One region of the Flammeovirga yaeyamensis genome, then DNA from elsewhere that is predicted to be linked to it. Evidence: riboswitches for the same ligand, from Rfam matches in the RefSeq annotation. Region 1 holds a riboswitch; each other region holds the start of a gene.
The links. A riboswitch is a leader RNA that binds a small molecule or an ion and turns the genes downstream of it on or off. The one in region 1 is predicted to bind S-adenosylmethionine.

Region 1 (3,359 bases):
TTATCAGAAATAGAGTACTCAACGCCACCTTGAAGTCCCATTACCTCGAAAGTACGCTCCCTTTCTCCATCTGAAATAATGTAAGAAGTTGTATCTCCAGATTGAGTAATACGTTCCGATTTTAGGGTACCCGGACCAGGTCTTTTATTGTAATTGGCACCTACATAGTAGCTCCATTTTTTCTTTCTAAAGTTTAACAGGAAATCTCCACCTAATCGGCCATAACGACCAACATTTACGTTGGCTACGCCACTTACGCCTTCTAATTTATTTTTCTTAGTAATGATATTGATAATGCCTGCTGTTCCATCAGGGTCGTATTTAGCAGATGGGTTAGTTATTAATTCAATATTTTCGATAGTTGAGGCTGGAATTTGTTGTAAAGCTTCTGATGCATCCAATACAGATGGGCGACCATCAATAAGTACGGTAAAACCAGAACTACCCCTTAAACTCACATTACCATCTCCGTCCACATTAATAGAAGGTACATTTTGTAGTACATCCACCGCAGTACCTGACAAAGCCGAAAATTGTGAGCCTACATTGACTACCTTTTTATCAATGTCATAGGTCACCGTATTTTGGGTTCCAACAACTTCCACAGCTTCAAGTACTTCAGCATCTGTAGTGAGTACTACATTACCGATATCTTTAGAGTAATTCGATTTATCGATCACTACATTTTCTAGAATGCTTTTTTGGAATCCGATAAAAGTTACTTCTACCATATACGTCCCCTCAGACAAGTTCTTTACGACAAACTTACCTCCTTCGGTAGTTACGGTTCCACCTACAAGGGTGTGCGTATCTTTAGTAAATACACTTACAGTAGCATATTCTACCGGTACATTTGTTCCGTCCTCGGATACAGAACCGATAATGACTCCTTTCTTAATAGGGTTGTTGTTAGCGAAAACCGTTGAAAGGAAAATGAAAGTCAAAAATGTGAATAATTGAGAAGTTCTTTTAAACATGAGTTTACAGTAAATATTAAATCTGCTTCAAAAGTAGTAGGCAAATCTGTTTGAAATCTGAAGAGATATAGAGTTGATGATCTTTTATTCTTAAATCACTGATTTTCTTCACATTCCAATACCTACTTTTTTGATAAAAACCCCAAACACTTGTATTTGTTTATAGAAAAATCAGATTTCATTTTTACAATTCTGAACGAAATCTGTAGTTCCTCTTTTTATAAATTCAATTTGTTATAGACTTATTTGATAAAAAAACTTCAAAGACTTTTGTACTACTTTATTACATTTCTATATTTGCAATTGCAATCTTATCAAGAAAGGCAGAGGGATTGGGCCCTATGAAGTCTTGGCAACCTGCGCTCCTCAAAGCAAGGTGCCAACTCCCACCACGAAGGTGTTCGTGAAAAGATGAGTTTAACTCCATAAAATTTCATATTCATTGCATTGCAATACTGTCTATACTGATAAGTTCACGGATGAACCAAAATTTGGGCTGAGTGTTTTTTAGAAGTTTAAAACAGCATATTATTTCTTTTTGTCTACTGTTATTTTTAACAGGATGCTTTGAGCTACAAGAAAAGTTAGAAGTGACAGAAAGCGGAAAAGGTGATTATTCCTTTACTTTTGATTTTTCTCAGAGTAAAGATATCTTCAATATTATTTCTGCATATAAAGACAAAAACGATCAACGCATTTTTGAACCAAAAAAATACGAAAAACCTCTACAATTGCTAAGCCGAGAATTAAATACACTTCCCGGTGTGTACAATTGTAAGACTTTATTAGACTCTACCCATTGGAGGTTAGGTATTCGTTTTGCATTTGTTGATATTCATGCATTCAATTCCGCTCTCTCGAAAATTAACCTCTCTAAGAAGGAGGAGGTTTTCATCAAAATGAAGAGAAAAAAAGCTGAATGGGTTCAGAATGTAAATTGGATGAATATCATCACATCGCAACTACCAAATTCTGAAGAATCAAAGAAATTGATGTTGCAACAAGTGGATTCTGCTTCTTACAATTTCCATTGGAATCTGAACAGAAATATCAAAACTGTAAAATCTTATGAGATCGAACGAATGGGAACATCAGAATTGGTATTTGAAGGAAAAATTCCAAGCATTGAAAAAGCAGAGTATATCACTCAATGGAATGTAAAATTTAAATGAGATTATCATAAATAATAGAAATATGACCTATTTATTCACATCCGAATCTGTATCTGAAGGGCATCCAGATAAAATTGCCGATCAAATATCGGATTCAATTTTAGATGCTATGTTGGCACAAGACCCTACTTCACGTGTGGCTTGTGAAACTATGGTTACTACAGGTTTAGCTGTAATTGCTGGAGAAATTACGACAAAAGCATATGTTGAAATTCCAGATGTTGTTCGTGAGACTATCGACAAAATCGGGTACAATAAAGAAGATTATTACTTCGCAGCTCACTCTTGTGGTGTTCAAGTAGCATTACATAGCCAATCTCCAGATATTGCTCAAGGTGTAAACGTGGGTGAAGGTGTTGATAAAGATCAAGGTGCTGGTGACCAAGGTATGATGTTTGGTTACGCTACTAAAGAGACGCCAAGCTATATGCCAATGGCACTTGCTTTCTCTCATGGTCTAGTAAAAAGATTAGCTGAAATCCGTAAAACTCAGCCTGAATTAATCGGTTATTTAAGACCAGATGCTAAGGCTCAGGTAACCATTGAATATAACGAGGACAATACTCCTAAAAGAGTACACACTATCGTTGTTTCTACTCAGCACGATGAGTTCCCTAATAAATCAGACGATGATGCATTGGCTCAAATTGCAGAAGATGTGAAAAAACACGTTATTCCTGCTGTTATTCCAAATGCTTTGATCGATGCAGATACTATCTTCCACATCAACCCAACAGGTAAATTCGTTATCGGTGGACCTCACGGTGATGCTGGCTTGACTGGTCGTAAAATTATTGTAGATACTTACGGTGGTAAAGGTGCTCACGGTGGTGGTGCATTCTCAGGAAAAGATCCATCTAAAGTAGACCGTTCTGCTGCTTATGCTGCAAGACACATTGCTAAAAACTTAGTAGCTGCAGGTGTAGCTGACGAAGCTTTAGTACAAGTGGCTTATGCTATTGGTGTTTCTACACCAGTATCATTGAACGTACAAACTTACGGTACTTCAAAAGTAGACAAAACAGATGCTGAAATTTCAAATATCGTTAACGAGCTTTTCGATATGCGTCCTAAGGCAATTGTTGATCGTTTAGGTCTTACTAACCCTATTTTCTCTCCAACGGCTGCTTACGGTCATATGGGACAAGAACCATATACTAAAGAAGTTGAGTTGGAAATCAGAAATATCGAAGAAAAAGACGGTAAGAAA
Region 2 (3,359 bases), on a different replicon from region 1:
TACTAAACAAAATTAAGATCAGTCAAAGACTGATCTTTTTTTTTGTTCAAATTTTATTAGATAAAAAAATTAATACCATAAGATATTTTTTGGGAGAGGTGTGTTAGTCTTTTTCACGATTACTGATAATAATGCCTTATCAATTTCATATTATAGGCAATTTCTAACATTGTAATTTTTTGTAGAAAAATTCACTTTTTTGAACTAAAGATGATTAAGTAATGTTTTTTTATTGTACTAATTTATTACTTATGCAATTAATTTATAAATGTTCAGTGGCAACATTTGATATCTCAGAATTTCCTCTGGTAAAAATTGTTTGTCATAAAGAACAACCCAATCTTGAAGATGTAATTGAATACAAAAATTTAAAAAATAAAGTCTTCAAAGATTTCAATGAGCCCTTTATTGTAATCAGTGATGTGTCCAAAATAAAGTGGATGGATTCTGAAGCAAGAATAGAGTACGGCAAGAATCTTAAAGAAAGTGATGATAAATACCTTCACCTATTCAAAACAGCATATGTTGTCGTTCCGAATATTGTAGTGAATATCATGTTGAAAGGTATTAACCTTGTAGCTAAGCCAAGATTTAGACAAGTGATTTGTTCTAGCTATGATGAAGCATACAAAAAAGCAAAATCAGAATTAAAATTTATGATCGATTATCAGAAAGTATCTTAAAATAACCTTACCATTACACATCACAACCCAACTACTAATATTTTACAAGAAACCTAACTATTATGAATAAAATTTACACATGTAATGCCGCAGTAATAGATGTTACTGACTTTCCAATTGTGACAATGACATGTTTATCTGAAAACCCAACTCATCAAGATATTATTGAATTTAAAGCACTAAAAGAAAAAGTTTTTGATAAGTTTGATACACCTTTTGTAGTTATTGATGATTCAAGTAATATCAAATGGATTAGTTCCTCTGCCAGAGCAGAGTATGGACGTTTACTTAATGAACATGATAAAAGATATCAGAACTTATTGAGAGCTTATTTTATTGTAGCACCTAATAAGCTTATGAAAGTGATATTAAATACAATGAATAAGATATTTAAAAGAGAAATAAGACAATACGTTTACGATGATATTGATATGGCAAGAAGCTTTGCAGAATTAGATAGTGAAGTAATCAAATCAATATCAAATGTTTCTTGATTAAAATTAAATTCATTATCTATTTACTACCCAAACAAAAAATTGAATGTACCCTCTAGATTACCTTTGCAACAAATTAAGTGACGAAACATTTAAAATAGAATATCCATTTGATGATCATGTAATAATTACATTCAGGAAAGAAACATTGAATAAAAAAGATGTAGAACATTTTTTTAAAGTAGTTCATATCATTTTAGAAAACATTCAAAAACCTACAACTTTTATATATGATGTTTCTAAAGTAAAAATGATGCTAACAGATCTCCGTATGAGTTTTGCTAATAAAGTTAAAGTAATTTTGGACAACTATTCATATCTTGTAGCTTCTTATATAGTGATTATTAATAACCCTGTCACTAAGTTATTATTATATGGTATTAACCTTATTATTGGATCAGATACCAAACAAAAAGTAATGACAAATAGGGAGGAGGTTATCCGATATATAAAAAATAAAAGTGTCACCCAATTCATATAGGGTGACACCTGTTAATCAGATTGATCTAGCATTCCTTACATCATTTAAGGCATCTAACATCTTTTTGTTATGATGAGATACCTCTTTAGTTGATGTAGTCCTAATTAATTCCAATAATGATTGATCATTTAATGATGAAAAATGATCCACGAAATAGATATAAATGTCTTCTTGTAAATTCATGTTGATATAATTTTGAAATACTAAATAAAATTCAATTCTCCATTTAATAAATGGATAGGCTTTTTAAGAGATAGTTTACCACTTTTAAATACAGTGGATAAACCTTTAAAGTCTCTATTATGGAATTCTGTGTGCAAGGCATTTAAAAAAATACCTCGAGAACTATTCCACTGAAAGTTACCGACTTCAAGATTAAACTGTTGTATCAGTTCATCATCAGATAGCTGCCCTAAAAGGGTGGCGTCAACAAGTTCATTTTCATTGAATAATGTCATAAATGTAAATTTAGAGTGAAACAAAATTTTACAATGACATCAAGAATTTAATAAGAATAGGGGGGAATGTTTTTGTCGTTCCGACCTCATCTATTTTGCCACCGTGGTATTTACTCGGTTGGCATCCATCTAAGGATTCTTGATGATGATACAAAGTAAAAGACAAAAAATGTATAATTCAAATTTTTCTAAGAAGTTTTTTTGAATTTAAGGTGATAGAGTTGTTTTGCTCTTCTAAAATAGATCATATATAGCTTTGGTGTCCTTAACATCAATAATATAATATTGATCCTTTCGTATTTCTGGTAATAATTGTAGATAATAAAGAATCCTATTATTTCTGTAACTAATAATGGAAGTACTGTTCCTAATTCGCCAAAGAATTTGACAAAGAAGTAAGAACTAAAAATTAAAATACAGCTATTAATTACCACAACATTGGTTGAATATTGAGGTTTACCAATCGCATTAGTATAACTTCCGAAGAAAGCTCCTAATGGTGAAAACTGCGCTGACATTATCAAAATAACTAATAAATGGAAAGACTCTCCATAACCTTCTCCATGAAGAATACTTAAAAGTGGTTTAATGACTATTAGAAAAGCAATAGAGATAGGAACAATCAAAGTATATACTCTTTTGATCGTTTTTATAAATTCAAGTTTAAAATGCCTCAAGTTCCCTTGCTCAAATAGTAATACAATTTTGGGGTAAAATATGAGCTGAATCGCATTACTAAGTGATAAAATTAAGACCAAATATCGTTGAGCAACACCCAAAAGTGCTGTTACTTCCAAAGACAGAATACCAGCTGATATAAATAAAGTCATCCTAGAAGCAAGTGTACCAAATATCGCTTTTAACGTGCCCTGTTTGGCATAATGCATAATGTGTTTGAACGTTTTCTTATTAAATTTACTTATAACTATTTTGAAGGTTGGAATTGAACTTAAACCAATAAGAAAACTAACAAAATAAAGGCCACTCAAATAGATAATTAAATTACTTAATTCTACAGGGTAATTACTGAAATAGAAGAAAGCAGTGAAAAGCATTAAAAGAGTAGTGAAATTAATCATTACTGCTTTATATAATTCACCACGACTTTTATGAATATTTTCAATCCATTTTAAACAATTATTACTAATGGAATACAAAGGATAAAATAACAATAATGCGGAGACTTCAGGGAAGAAATCATAATACCCAATCGCAAAAATTACCGCTCCAATTAAAGATTCTA
Region 3 (3,359 bases), 890 kb from region 1:
ATACGGGCACCAATTCTTTCCATACCCGAATTAATCATAATACCTTCTTGGTTAAGATAATTGACAGAGAATCTATACTGAGTTGTTTTTGTTCCTCCAGAAACACCCAAATTATGATTTTGAGTCACTGCTTGCTGTGTCATCACTTCTTGCCAATCCGTATTTGCTCCTAAATCTAGTGGAGTAGTTCCTTCTGCAGCAGTAGCTGAACGGTATTCGTCAGCAGTTAAAATGCCTAATTTTTTAGAAATAGTCGATACACCAAAGTAAGCATCATAATTTACTTTAGCAGTACCTTCTTTACCTTTCTTAGTGGTAATGATGATGACACCATTTGCTCCTCTCGCTCCATAAATAGCTGTTGCAGAAGCATCTTTTAAGATATCAAATGACTCAATATCGGCAGGGTTGATAGTGGCCAATGGATTTTTTCTAGCAGAATTTGAATATACACCAGAAGTACCTGGGTCTGATGCAGTATTATCAATTGGAAAGCCATCAATAACGTATAAAGGCTCATTGGATGCAGTTAATGATGTACCACCACGAACACGAATGTTGACACCTGCACCTGGCTCCCCAGAAGATGGAGTCATCTGAACACCAGCAATTTTACCTTGAATCAATTGATCAGGAGAGGACATCACACCTTGGTTAAAATCTTCTGCCTTAACAGAAGACATGGCGCCTGTCACATCTTTTTTCTCCATCTGACCATAACCGACTACAACTACTTCCGAAAGTTGTTTAGCATCTTCTTTTAGAATGATAGAGAATTTAGTTTTATTTCCGATTTCAACTACTTGTTCAAAAAATCCGATATAACTAAATGATAGCGTTTTGGCTGATTCTGAAACAAGAATAGAAAAGCTTCCTTCAAAATCAGTAGTTGTACCTTTTGATGTTCCTGTGACAATCACGTTTACACCAGGTAAAGGAGTTTTGTTTTCATCGAGAATTGTCCCGGTTAGTTTTCTTTCTTGAGCATACAATGTGGACGTGAATGCTATGGTCATCAATAGCATTAGACTGAAGAAACGTAATAATTTTTTCATTAGTTAAATGTAGTTTTAAATGGACATGTAACGGACATGTGCAAAAAAAATGGGCATGTTTGTCATTTCATCAAACATGACTGTAATAGAGAATTTCTAGCTAGATAACTTTTAGACAATACGTAATAGCAGTAAATTATAATTCATTTCAAGTTTTGCGCAGTAGATAGCTATGTTTTTGTCTTTTACAATTCTAAGTCTTAATCTATAGAATTACAAATTGTTGTAAGTCAGTTCTTTTGTCTAAAAGTGGACTATTGTTGTACTATTTTTGGATTTCTGTTTTTTAAAGTTTCGGAATGTTGCGATACATGTTGCGCAATCGGTTGTCATTTACGGATAACGTGATTTTATTTTTCTGTACGAAAGGTTTCGAAACAGATTGCGCAACCCATTTCTAAATTTATAAAGTGTATCAAATACTCTTATGTTTATTGGATAAATTGAACATTTAAAAAAATTGAAAAAAATTAAGTATTCGTATTAAAATTGATGACGAAAAGGCGATTTCATTCAATAAAATATGGTCTTTTCTTCATTTTGTATTTAATTTGCACTGTGCTTATCACGAATGACATAAGAGATCGGGCTCGTAGATGTCATGGCAACCGTTGCGCCCAGCTTCAGGTGCCAAATCCCGCCTCGGAGGTGTCCGAGAAAGATGAGCTATAGCATTCAATCGGGAATGGAAGTCTCAACAGTAACTTTTAAGCACGTTTTTAACTCTTCAAAGGGAGAGGATGTGAAACGTAACTTTTAAAATATCAGATGTCGAAAAAACTCAGAGAGTTAGCAAAAGAGCGTGTGCTCATATTAGATGGTGCGATGGGTACCATGATTCAAAAGCATAAATTAGGTGAAGAGGATTACAGAGGTGAACGATTTAAAGATCACCCATGTGATGTGAAAGGGAACAATGATATGCTTTCTATCACTCAGCCGGATATTATTCGTGATATTCACAAACAATATTTCAAAGCAGGAGCTGATATCGTTGAGACGAATACATTTAGTGGTACGACTATCGCTATGGCCGATTATCAAATGGAGCCAGATGTGTATGAGTTGAACTATGCCTCTGCAAAGTTGGCAAAAGAAGCAGCAGCTGAATACACTGAATTGGAACCTCACAAACCTCGTTTTGTAGCGGGAGCAGTAGGACCAACGAACAGAACGGCATCTATTTCTCCTGATGTAAACGATCCAGGTTATAGAGCGGTTACTTTTGATGATCTTGTTGAAGCTTACTATTTACAGGTACAAGGTCTAGCAGAAGGTGGAGCGGATACGATCTTAATCGAGACAGTATTTGATACGCTAAACTGTAAAGCAGCTCTATTTGCTGCTGATAAATATTTTACTGATGTTGAAGAAGGAAATGTAGTTTCTGCAGCTCCAAAAGGGAGAGAGGCTGAATTCCCTAATTTATATAAAGGAGAACGTTTACCATTGATGGTTTCTGGTACGATTACAGATGCATCGGGTAGAACGCTTTCTGGACAAGTAGTCGAAGCATTCTGGAACTCTATCAGACATGCAGATCTATTTAGTGTAGGATTGAACTGTGCATTAGGCGCAGATTTACTCCGTCCATACATTCAAGAATTATCTCGTGTTGCTGATACCAACGTTTCAGCCTATCCAAATGCGGGTCTTCCTAACGAATTTGGTGAGTACGATCAGACATCAGAAGAGATGAGTAAAATCTTAGAATCTTTTGATGGATTAGTGAATATTATTGGTGGATGTTGCGGTACAACACCTGACCATATTAATGGAATTGCAGAGACATTCAGCAAAGCGAAGGTGAGAGAAATTCCAACTCAAGCACCTTACCAAAGATTAAGTGGTTTAGAACCTGTAACGATCAAGCCGGATAGCATTTTTGTTAACGTGGGTGAGAGGGCCAACGTAACAGGTTCTGCCAAATTCCGTCGTTTGATTGAAAACGGTGATTTTGAAGCAGCCATCGAAATTGCAAGACACCAAGTAGAAGGTGGTGCTCAGGTAATTGATGTCAATATGGATGAAGGGATGTTGGATTCTAAGGAATGTATGACACGTTTCTTAAATCTAATCGCATCTGAACCAGATATTGCCAAGCTTCCAATTATGGTGGATTCATCAAAATGGGAAATTATTGAAGCAGGTCTGAAAACATTGCAAGGTAAAGGTATTGTCAACTCGATCTCTTTGAAAGAAGGAGAAGAGGACTTTATTTATAAAGCAACAACCATCAAAAAATATGGTGCTGCAGCAGTTGTCATGGCATTTGATGAAGATGGTCAGGCAGATAACTTCGAG
Region 4 (3,359 bases), 2.1 Mb from region 1:
TAATCAAAATTATCGTCTAAATATTGGGTAAGCCTTCGCAGCTCTGCAATTTCAATCTCACGTTGCATAATAATTGGTAGTAGAAGATTAAAAAATCTATAATTGGTAGAAATAATAAAAATCCTTTTTTCATGAAGTTACGAAAAAAGGATTGAAATATGATTTTTTGAAGAAATTATCTTCTTGATTTTACCAATTGAGGACAGTCTGCATGTTGATCCATTACTTCATATTTCTTTCTTTCTTTTTTGAAATAAGAAGATGATGCATTGCCATATTTGTTAGAGCAAGAAAAAGCGAAAACTCCTAACAATAATAATGCACTTGCGGATAAGAGTCTTTTAGTAATATTTTTCATGTTATTTGATGTTCATTATAGACATACATTATCCAAACGGATATACGCCAATACAAAATCAAAATGTGTGCCTAAAATTATAAGACTACTCTTTTTTTATTTTTTTGTTTGAAAAAAGCTCTGATTGCAGCAGCAATTTTATAAGTCTCCACCAAAAATCCATCGTGACCATAAAGAGAAGTGATTTCTTCATAGGTAACATTCGGGATATGTTGCGTAATAAAACGTTGCTCAGATACAGGGAATAAGACATCACTAGTAATGCCAATTACCTGTGTGTATGCTTGAATACTTTGAAGCGCCTCTTCTAAAGATTTGCGGTTTCTTCCTAAATGATGACTGTCCATAGTTTTAGATAAAGTCCAATAAGAATATGCATTAAATCTTTTAGTTAATTTATCTCCCTGATATTGTTGATAAGTAGATGCTCTGTAATTATCAACTTTATTAACGTCCTTTTCAGATTGAGTTTCTTCGTAAGTGCTGTAGTTTCTGTAAGATAACATAGCAATAGCTCTGGCAGCCTTTAGACCATTCACTCCGGCGTCATTACTTTTATCTCCCCAAGTAGGGTCAGCTTCAATGGACATTCTTTGTGCTTCATTAAATGCTATTCCCCAAGCAGAATGTTTAGAGTTTGTTGCACATATAATAAGGTTTTCCATCATTTTGGGATGCATCACTGCCCATTCTAAAGCTTGTTGTCCGCCTAAAGATCCTCCGATCAAGGTATTAATTGATTTAATGCCTAAGTGATCTCTTAGAATATTTAAAGAATTGACAATGTCTCTAATCGAAATATTTGGAAATGAACCATAAAAAGGCTCATTGGTTTTAGGGTTTATGGATGTAGGTCCTGTCGAACCATAACATGATCCTAAAACATTTACACATATAATAAAGTGATCCTTGGGGTTGAAGATAGCGTCTTCTCCAAAAAGTCCATTCCACCAGTCAAAAACATCGGCATTACCAGTAAGGGCATGACATACCCAAATGACATTGCTTTTGTCTTGGTTTAACTGACCGTAGGTGTAATATGAAAGAGTGAACCCTTCTAAACTTTCCCCAAATTCTAGATCAAATTTTTCTTTGTATGTATAATAATGCTGTTGCATTTATTGCTCTTGATTACGAATGAAATAAATGAGACACAAAAAAAGACTTCAAATAAAGCCTAAATCAAGGATACAAAGATTGGATAAGTAGTACAGAAGGCATCTTCATCACGTTCCGATATTTGCTTATAGTTCCTAAAAATTTAGGCTAGGATGTAGCACCTTTTCATTATTTATGATGGTTGCTAGAGGGTCTTTGAGCCTAGTCTCTTGCCTCTTCTTTATAAACACTTACGTCTTTAGAAGATGTAAATGGTATGCGATTTCAAAATAAATGTAGAATTTAGAAAAAAACAAACCCTTACCTCTTTATTTACGAGAAGTAAGGGAAAATGATTGTTTTTTTTGAAATATTATAATTCTACAATGATTCCGATTGAAGGTTGTAATAAACCGTTCGTTGTTTCAATAAACTTCGGAACGTATTTGCTTGGGTCGTTAGGATCTACTACAGGATTACCCATTTGATCAATTTCTGTAGTCAATATTGGCTGACCTTTCGACTTATAATTATAAATGTTTTGGATATCCAAGAAGAAATTGATACTCCACTTATTGAAATAGTAATGTTTGTCAACTCTAACATCTAATTGATGTTGTGCATCTAAACGTAACGTATTGATCTGTGAGTAATCTCTAACTCCTCTACGCTCTGCATCCCAGACTTGTCTGTCCATAGATGCGTCAACATCGTATGGAGTATAAGGAGTACCTCCAGAGTATAACCATCTAGCTCCGATTTCCCAGTTTCTTTTTAGTTTTTTACCACCAGTTAAAGATACAATGTTTCTACTATCCCAAGAAGAAGGTGCATATACATTTGGATCTGCATTGGTAAACTCTGATTGTACATATGTATAAGCTAAGATACCATAGAATCCTTTATAGAATTTTTGCTGAGCCAAGAATTCAACACCTCTTGATCTACCCAAAGAAGTACTTGTTACTGCTTCAGAACCAATTACACCAAAATCAGCACCTAAATTGGCCAAAGAGATTTGGTTATTAATTGAGTATGGATATTGATCGTATAATTTTTGGAATCCCTCAACAGTGAATTTCAAGTTCTTTTCAGGGATTTTATATTCTAAACCACCCACTAATTGTTTGTTTCGGATATAGGTTAAGTCATTTTCTTTGTTGACAAATTTGCCATCTTCTTTATATCCAAGCGTGGTATAAGTCGGTAACTGATAATAGATACCTGTATTGAAGTTTAAACTCCATCTTGGAGTGAACTGATATGAAGCTGAAAATCTAGGAGAGAACTGATCTAATAAATTACCCATAGTATCTGAGTAATCATTCGCGTCTACTCTTGCTCCTAATGATAATGTGACTTTATCACTTGCTAATTTCTTTGAAACTGTACCAAACGCTCCCCATTTATTTAAAGGAAGATTACTATCAAAAGTAATGGTCTTTAACTGATCGTCATCATAATCATATAAAGTCTGGAAAGTTTTATTGGTATATGTAGCGTATTCATAATTCACACCGTATGAGAATGTGAATCCATTATTTGTGAACGTTACACCCTCTAATCTAAATTTATTTTCTGCTTCGGTTGAGTTGTAATCGTAAATTTTTGCTTGATTTCTATCGTTGCCAGGATGTTTGAACTGATTGTTGGTTAACATATTTCGAGAAGCTACAAAAGTAAATGTTGAGTTGTCTCTAAAATGTTCGTATTTCGCCCCGATAGTATAATTCCACTGATTTTGTTCAGGTAAATTATTTAAAGTATAAACGTTTTGCTCGTAATCTTCATCTGTTGGTTCGCCAGGTGAATCTGCCAATTTAAATTGGTCGATAGCACCTAATCCTATGATTGATATTTTGTTTCTTTGATTGATGTCGTATTTATACTTTAATTGGAAGTC

Region 2: it holds a riboswitch for S-adenosylmethionine, as region 1 does, so the genes downstream of both, KMW28_RS25875 (hypothetical protein) here and KMW28_RS16000 (hypothetical protein) in region 1, are expected to answer to the same signal.
Region 3: it holds a riboswitch for S-adenosylmethionine, as region 1 does, so the genes downstream of both, metH (methionine synthase) here and KMW28_RS16000 (hypothetical protein) in region 1, are expected to answer to the same signal.
Region 4: it holds a riboswitch for S-adenosylmethionine, as region 1 does, so the genes downstream of both, metX (homoserine O-acetyltransferase MetX) here and KMW28_RS16000 (hypothetical protein) in region 1, are expected to answer to the same signal.

Annotation. Positions count from the first base shown of each region.
Region 1 covers NZ_CP076132.1:4,052,889-4,056,247, forward strand. Annotated here, with positions in the region: gene KMW28_RS15995 (outer membrane beta-barrel protein) at 1-977, opposite strand, end outside; SAM riboswitch class I at 1,286-1,395, shown strand; gene KMW28_RS16000 (hypothetical protein) at 1,568-2,149, shown strand; gene metK (methionine adenosyltransferase) at 2,172-3,359, shown strand, end outside.
Region 2 covers NZ_CP076133.1:1,528,852-1,532,210, reverse strand. Annotated here, with positions in the region: gene KMW28_RS25895 (hypothetical protein) at 252-683, shown strand; gene KMW28_RS25890 (hypothetical protein) at 746-1,177, shown strand; gene KMW28_RS25885 (hypothetical protein) at 1,224-1,658, shown strand; gene KMW28_RS25880 (hypothetical protein) at 1,674-1,841, opposite strand; gene KMW28_RS25875 (hypothetical protein) at 1,862-2,116, opposite strand; SAM-I-IV-variant riboswitch at 2,175-2,267, opposite strand; gene KMW28_RS25870 (lipopolysaccharide biosynthesis protein) at 2,305-3,359, opposite strand, start outside.
Region 3 covers NZ_CP076132.1:3,163,380-3,166,738, reverse strand. Annotated here, with positions in the region: gene KMW28_RS12500 (SusC/RagA family TonB-linked outer membrane protein) at 1-1,055, opposite strand, end outside; SAM riboswitch class I at 1,615-1,723, shown strand; gene metH (methionine synthase) at 1,824-3,359, shown strand, end outside.
Region 4 covers NZ_CP076132.1:1,999,055-2,002,413, forward strand. Annotated here, with positions in the region: gene KMW28_RS07805 (CheR family methyltransferase) at 1-68, opposite strand, end outside; gene KMW28_RS07810 (hypothetical protein) at 176-358, opposite strand; gene metX (homoserine O-acetyltransferase MetX) at 436-1,476, opposite strand; SAM riboswitch class I at 1,600-1,706, opposite strand; gene KMW28_RS07820 (TonB-dependent receptor) at 1,830-3,359, opposite strand, start outside.